Regions from separate parts of the Vibrio sp. 1288 genome, predicted to be linked through region 2. Evidence: predicted binding sites of a transcription regulator. Region 2 holds the regulator's gene; the other holds the start of a gene.
The links. Region 2 encodes MetJ, which represses methionine synthesis genes. Its sites were predicted from a motif close to TTAGACNTNTANANGTCTAA; they were not measured.

Region 1: the regulator MetJ is predicted to act here: its motif matches at 1,826-1,845, upstream of metN (methionine ABC transporter ATP-binding protein MetN).

What each region holds. Positions count from the first base shown of each region.
Region 1 covers NZ_JAWPOX010000029.1:33,166-36,591, forward strand. The annotation lists gene R8O11_RS18600 (methionine ABC transporter permease) at 1-674, opposite strand, end outside; gene metN (methionine ABC transporter ATP-binding protein MetN) at 664-1,698, opposite strand; gene gmhB (D-glycero-beta-D-manno-heptose 1,7-bisphosphate 7-phosphatase) at 2,040-2,591, shown strand; gene treR (trehalose operon repressor TreR) at 2,666-3,426, shown strand, end outside.
Region 2 covers NZ_JAWPOX010000044.1:1,141-4,566, reverse strand. The annotation lists gene R8O11_RS22060 (bifunctional aspartate kinase/homoserine dehydrogenase II) at 1-86, opposite strand, end outside; gene R8O11_RS22055 (O-succinylhomoserine (thiol)-lyase) at 102-1,262, opposite strand; gene metJ (met regulon transcriptional regulator MetJ) at 1,488-1,808, shown strand; gene R8O11_RS22045 (malic enzyme-like NAD(P)-binding protein) at 1,922-3,199, opposite strand; gene bfr (bacterioferritin) at 3,406-3,426, opposite strand, start outside.

The DNA.
Region 1 (3,426 bases), on a different contig from region 2:
CTGTGGTCTACACGGCGCACCACTGCGTCACCGATAGACTGAATAATCTGTACTAGAACAATCAACATCACGACAGTCACGGCCATGATAGTTACATCGTAGCGGTGGAAACCGTAACGAATGGCTACGTCACCTAGGCCGCCGCCGCCTACCGTACCCGCCATAGCTGAGTAGCTAACGAGAGTGACCAAGGTAATCGTTACTGAGTTAACAATAGTCGGCATTGCTTCTGGTAGTAGAACTTTTGTGATGATCTGTGTTGGTGTCGCCCCCATTGACTGCGCTGCTTCCACCAAGCCTGTCGGTACTTCTAATAAAGCACCTTCAATAAGACGAGCGACAAAAGGAATGGCGCCAATAGTCAGTGGGACGATTGCTGCGGTTGTACCGATAAAGGTTCCAACTAGCATTTTTGTCACTGGAATAATCGCAACCATCAGTACGAGGAATGGCACAGAACGACCAATGTTAACGATAGCGCCTAAGCCGCTATTTAGTTTGGTGTTTTCAAGTAGGCCGCCTTTCTTAGTAATATGGAGGATTACGCCTAATGGAATACCCACAGCAAAGCCGACTAATCCGGCAACCGCAACCATGTAAAGCGTTTCCCACGTTGCACCTAAAAGTAGTTTGCTGTTTAAGCTCAGCCATTCAGAAATCGTATTAAAGGACATAACCAAGTACCTCTACTTTTACGTTGTGCTTACGCAGGTATTCAAGAGCTGCGTTGTCATCTTCTTCGTTACCAAATAGCTCTGCGACCATCATGCCGAATTTCACGCCACCAGCGTAATCAAGGTCGGAACTCAAAATACTCACATCAATATTGTATTTACGAGAAATTTGCGACATTAACGGTGCATCGACGGTTGCGCCAGTAAACTCTAAGCGAACCAACGGGTAGCTGCCATCAACACGCTCTGCTTGCAGACGAGCTTGGTAATCTTCAGGAATGGAAAGATCCAGCGTTGAGCGAATGAATTGGTGCGCTAGCTCTGTCTTAGGGTGCGCAAAAATATCGCCAACGGTGCCTTTTTCCACCAGCTCACCACCACCGATGATTGCTACTTCGTGACAGATACTTTTTACGACTTCCATTTCGTGAGTGATAAGTAAAATCGTGATGTTGAGTTTGCGGTTGATCTCTTTCAATAACTCAAGGATAGATTGAGTTGTTGCCGGGTCTAGCGCACTAGTGGCCTCATCACAAAGCAGCACGCTAGGATCGGATGCCAATGCACGAGCAATTGCCACACGCTGTTTTTGGCCGCCACTTAAGTTAGATGGGTAGCTCTCGTGTTTGTCGGCTAAGCCTACAAGCTTTAGCAACTCAGTTACTTTTGTTGTGATTTGCGATTTGTCTTTACCTGCCAGTTCTAGTGGCAGTGCTACATTATCAAACACAGTACGAGACGAAAGCAGGTTAAAGTGCTGGAAGATCATGCCAATGTTACGGCGTGTTTCGACTAGTTGTTTTTTGCTGAGTTTGGTTAGATCCACACCATCAACGATGATGGAACCAGAGGTCGGCGCTTCTAACATGTTTACGCAGCGAATCAGCGTACTTTTACCAGCACCTGATGAACCGATAACACCAAAGATGGTGCCTTTGTCGATGTGTAGGTTAATGTCTTTCAGGGCAAGGATTTCCTTACTGCCTTGGTAGAACACTTTATTGACGTTTTTTATTTCTATCATGTTTCAACCTGCCCAAAGATACGGGGAACTTCGCTGTCAAAAACGGCCTTTGACAGAACTTAATGTTGAGCTTTATCTCAATTTTCAGTTGATGCTATGGGTTAAGCTGAATGAAGTCAATAGATATTTTTACGTCTAGACGTCTAAATGTATGGATGTTCTGTTTCGAAACGGAGATGTATAGATAGAAAGGAGGAGGTAGACGGCAGGGCACCCTCAGATTTACCGATTCTTGCCCAACAAATCAACCGTTTTGTCGAGGCCTAGAATGAATTAGATAGTGTTGAAGTTTATAAGGTATGTAATAATCTGATTAAACCGAGTTAATAGAGAAATACGTTTTGGCAAAACCTGCTGTTTTTATCGATCGTGATGGCGTGATAAACGTTGACCACGGCTACGTTCATGACGAACATGATTTTGAGTACATTGATGGTGTATTTGAAGCGACGAAAGCGCTAAAAGATAAAGGCTACCTTCTAGTGTTAGTGACGAATCAATCGGGCATCGCACGCGGTAAATTCAGTGAAGACCGTTTCTTGTCTCTGACTCAATGGATGGATTGGAACTTTGCTGATAATGGTGTTGAGTTCGATGGTATCTATTACTGTCCACATCATCCAGAACATGGCATTGGCGAGTACAAGCAAGATTGTGAGTGCCGTAAGCCAAAACCAGGTATGTTCATTTCTGCGCGTGACTTCTTGAAGATCGACATGGAGAAATCTGTGATGATCGGCGATAAAGCTGAAGACATGATGGCAGCAGAAGCGGCAGGCGTTGGCACTAAGATTTTGGTTCGCACTGGTAAGCCAGTAACGGAACAGGGCGAAGCCATTGCAACGGTAGTATTGGATAGCATTGCAGATGTGCCTGCGTACTTAAACAAGTAATATTCATTACTGACTGAGATAAGGGAAGCCACTGCTTCCCTTTTGTTTGATTCCTTCTTTTAATCTGAACACTTATGAGCAAAAAACTCACCATTCTTGATATCGCAAAATTGGCTGGCGTGGGCAAATCGACGGTCAGCCGTGTGCTTACCAATGATCCCAAGGTAAAACCGCAAACGCGTGAGAAGGTAGAGCAAATCATTCGTGAATCAGGCTACGTCCCATCAAAGTCGGCGCAGTCGATGCGTGGTGGCAGCCAAAAAGTTATTGGGGTTATCATCTCCCGTTTAGATTCACCATCAGAAAATCGCGCCGTTGGTACCATGCTCAATGCTTTGTATTCCGCTGGTTATGATGCGGTGATCATGGAGAGCCAATTCGATCGCGATAAAACCAATGAACATTTGGATGTGCTTAAACGTCGCAACGTCGATGGGGTGATCGTGTTTGGCTTTACTGGATGTGATGAGCGAGCATTGGCGGAGTGGGGGAATCGTATCGTCGTGATCGCGATGGACACGCAAATGGTTTCCTCGATCAACTACGATAACCAAGGTGTGATAGACATGGCTTTGTCTCACCTTGAGCAGCAATCTTTATCTCGCATTGCCTATATTGGTGTTGATCCTGAAGACAAAACCACTGGCTTAGCTCGTCTAAATGCTTATAAAGCTTGGTGTCAACGCAAACAAATTACACCTTGTTTCCAAACGGGTAAGTTGAGCCATGAAAGTGCTTATCAGTTGGTAGACAAAGTCCTTCAATCTGACACTCAGGCCATCGTGTGCGCCAGTGACACCATCGCGTTGGGCGTGATTAAGCGTCTTCAAGAGTT
Region 2 (3,426 bases):
TTGAGAATACCCACAACGCGTAAGTAGCATTCTGGGTTTGCTAAGCTACTGCCACCAAACTTATGCAGCTGACGTTGTACAGTCATTGTTATTGTCTCCTATTACTGGGTAGCTTTAGCGAACGCTTGTTCTAAATCTGTGATGAGGTCTTGTGCATCTTCCAAACCGACAGACAAACGCAATAGTTGATGAGAGACCCCAGCCTCCGCCAGTGCCTCCTCACCCATTGCACGGTGCGTCATGGATGCTGGGTGGCAAATCAAACTTTCTACACCACCTAATGACTCTGCTAATGAAAACAGTTGGAGCTCTTTCACAAACACCTTTAACTGTTCAAACGAACCAGCAAACTCAAAACTCAACATAGAGCCAAAGCCCGTTTGCTGCTTTTTAGCGATGTCATGACCTGGATGTTCCGGCAGGCTTGGATGATAGATAGTTTTAACTAACACTTGTTTCTGTAGGTAAGCCAGTACCTGCTGTGAGCTCTCTTCATGTACTCGCATACGAGCACCAAGCGTACGAATACCTCGCAGCGTCATGTAACTATCGAAAGGTGTGCCCGTTGCACCAATACAATTGCCCCACCATGCAAGCTCTTCTGCATGCGCTTCTGTGTTGGTGATGATTACCCCACCAATTACGTCCGAATGACCGTTGATGTACTTTGTTGTGGAGTGGATAACAAAATCCGCACCTAGCTCTAAAGGTTTTTGGTACACGGGTGTCAAAAAGGTATTGTCCACCGCAACTAACGCGCCGATTTGTTTCGCTTTTTCACAAGTAGCTGCAATATCCACTACGCGAACCAGAGGGTTTGACGGAGTTTCTAGCAAAATGAGTTTTGGTTTTTGTGCCAATGCAGCATCTAAAGCCTGTTCGTCTGATTGATCGACAAACTGAACCTTAAAATCGCCTTTGTTAGCTCGGGTATTAAAAAGACGATAGGTACCACCATAACAATCGTGAGGAGCAATAATGAGATCATCTGGGCCGAGAAAAGCGGAAACCCATAAATTTAATGCCGACGTACCACAGTTAGTAACAACCGCTCCTTTTCCAGACTCGAGTTCAGATAGCGCACTTTCCAACAGTCCGCGGTTTGGATTACCAGATCGTGTGTAATCATACTTGGGCACTTCACCAAAAGCAGGAAAACCATAGTTAGTGGAAAGATAAATAGGTGGAACGACAGCATGATATTGGCTGTCTGATTCAATACCAGTGCGTACTGCAATGGTCGCAGGTTTGCGAGTGCTCATGGGTGTATCCTTTCACGGGTAATGACTTCTAAATAGGAATGCGCTATATCTAATGAGTAACATAAAGTGATCAACACGCTTCCTTTGCTGTTATGTTCACTTTACTCGTCAAAAAATGAGACGTCAACACTTCTAGACGTCTATATGTCTTTGCTTATGGCGGTAAATGCAGCTAAAATCAGCACCTAAATTATTTTTAACCGATTACATAAATGAAGGTGTGCAATGGCTGACTGGAATGGCGAATACATTAGCCCATATGCAGAGCACGGCAAAAAAAGCGAACAAGTAAAAAAAATTACCGTCTCTATCCCGCTAAAAGTTTTAAAGGTGCTAACTGATGAGCGTACTCGCCGTCAGATCAATAACTTACGCCATGCAACCAATAGCGAATTGCTATGCGAGGCATTTTTGCACGCGTACACAGGTCAGCCACTTCCGACAGATGAAGACCTTCGTAAAGACCGTCCTGATGATATTCCAACAGAAGTAAAAGCGCTGATGACGGAAATGGGCATCGAATTTGAGTCATTCGACGAAGAATAAAAAAGCCTGATAAGAGGTTTCAGGTAATAACTCTTGCCTCGAGCCAAATGAATGACATAAAAAATGGGACGCAATAGCGTCCCATTTTTTATGTATCACATCTGAAAGATATATTACTCTGCCATGTAGTTTTCAGGCATCTCGATACGAGCTACACCTGAATTAACCGCCGCCTGAGCGACCGCTTTTGCAACACGTGGTAGCAAACGTGAATCCATTGGTTTTGGAATAATATAGTCCGCACCAAACTCTAGCTTATCAACACCTGCAGCCTTCAATACGGCTTCAGGTACAGGCTCTTTTGCTAGCTCACGAATCGCCTCAACGGCTGCAAGTTTCATTTCATCATTGATTTCACTTGCACGCACATCAAGAGCACCGCGGAAAATGAATGGGAAACACAATACGTTGTTAACTTGGTTAGGATAATCACTACGGCCAGTACCCATGATCAAGTCATCACGAACTGCGTGAGCAAGTTCCGGCTTGATTTCAGGATCCGGGTTAGAACATGCGAATACGATTGGCTTATCTGCCATCAACTTCAACGCTTCCGCTGGCAATAGGTTTGGACCAGATACACCTAGGAACAGATCTGCACCTTCAATCACGTCTTCTAGTGTGCGCTTATCTGTATTGTTCGCAAATAGCTGCTTATATTCATTAAGATCATCACGACGAGTGTGAATCACACCTTTGCGATCTAGCATGTAGATTTTTTCGCGCATTGCGCCGCATTTGATCAGAAGCTCCATACACGCTACAGCGGCAGCGCCAGCGCCAAGACAAACAATTGTTGAATCTTCAAGTTTCTTACCTTGAAGTTCGATTGCATTCAGCATACCCGCTGCCGTTACAATAGCAGTACCATGTTGATCATCGTGGAATACTGGTACATCACAACGTTCAATCAGACGCTTTTCAATCTCAAAACAGTCTGGTGCTTTAATATCTTCAAGGTTGATACCGCCAAAAGTGTCTGCAATGCTCGCAACAGTATCAACAAATTCATCGATCGTGCGGTGCTTAACTTCAATATCAATAGAGTCAAGACCTGCAAAACGCTTAAACAGTAACGCTTTACCTTCCATCACTGGCTTAGATGCAAGTGGACCTAGGTTACCTAGACCTAGAATAGCGGTACCGTTAGAAATAACAGCAACCATGTTCCCTTTTGCAGTGTACTTGTACACGTTATCCGGGTTTTGTGCGATTTCACGCACTGGCTCTGCAACACCAGGGCTATATGCAAGGGCAAGATCACCCGCCGTTTCCGCAGGCTTTGTCAGTTCGACAGCAATCTTTCCTGGAGTTGGATAAGCATGGTAATCCAATGCTTTTTGGCGATGTTCTTCTTCTGGAGTGGCTGCTTGGTGGTTGTCTTCAGACATGGACGTTTCTCTTTTTTATTTTTAGGTAAGGGGGCATAAATTCTATCGGATAGAAATCAAACTTCATAGGCAAGATTGCGAGCAATATCCTTAAAAAGCCGATAATAAAAGAGATTAGACCAGATAACGGGGTTAAGCACCCGATTTTCGAGTCAGGTGCTCTTTCTTCTTACTATTATTGGAGTATGCAAACTTAGAAAGTATCGTTACTCTTCGTCCACGTATTG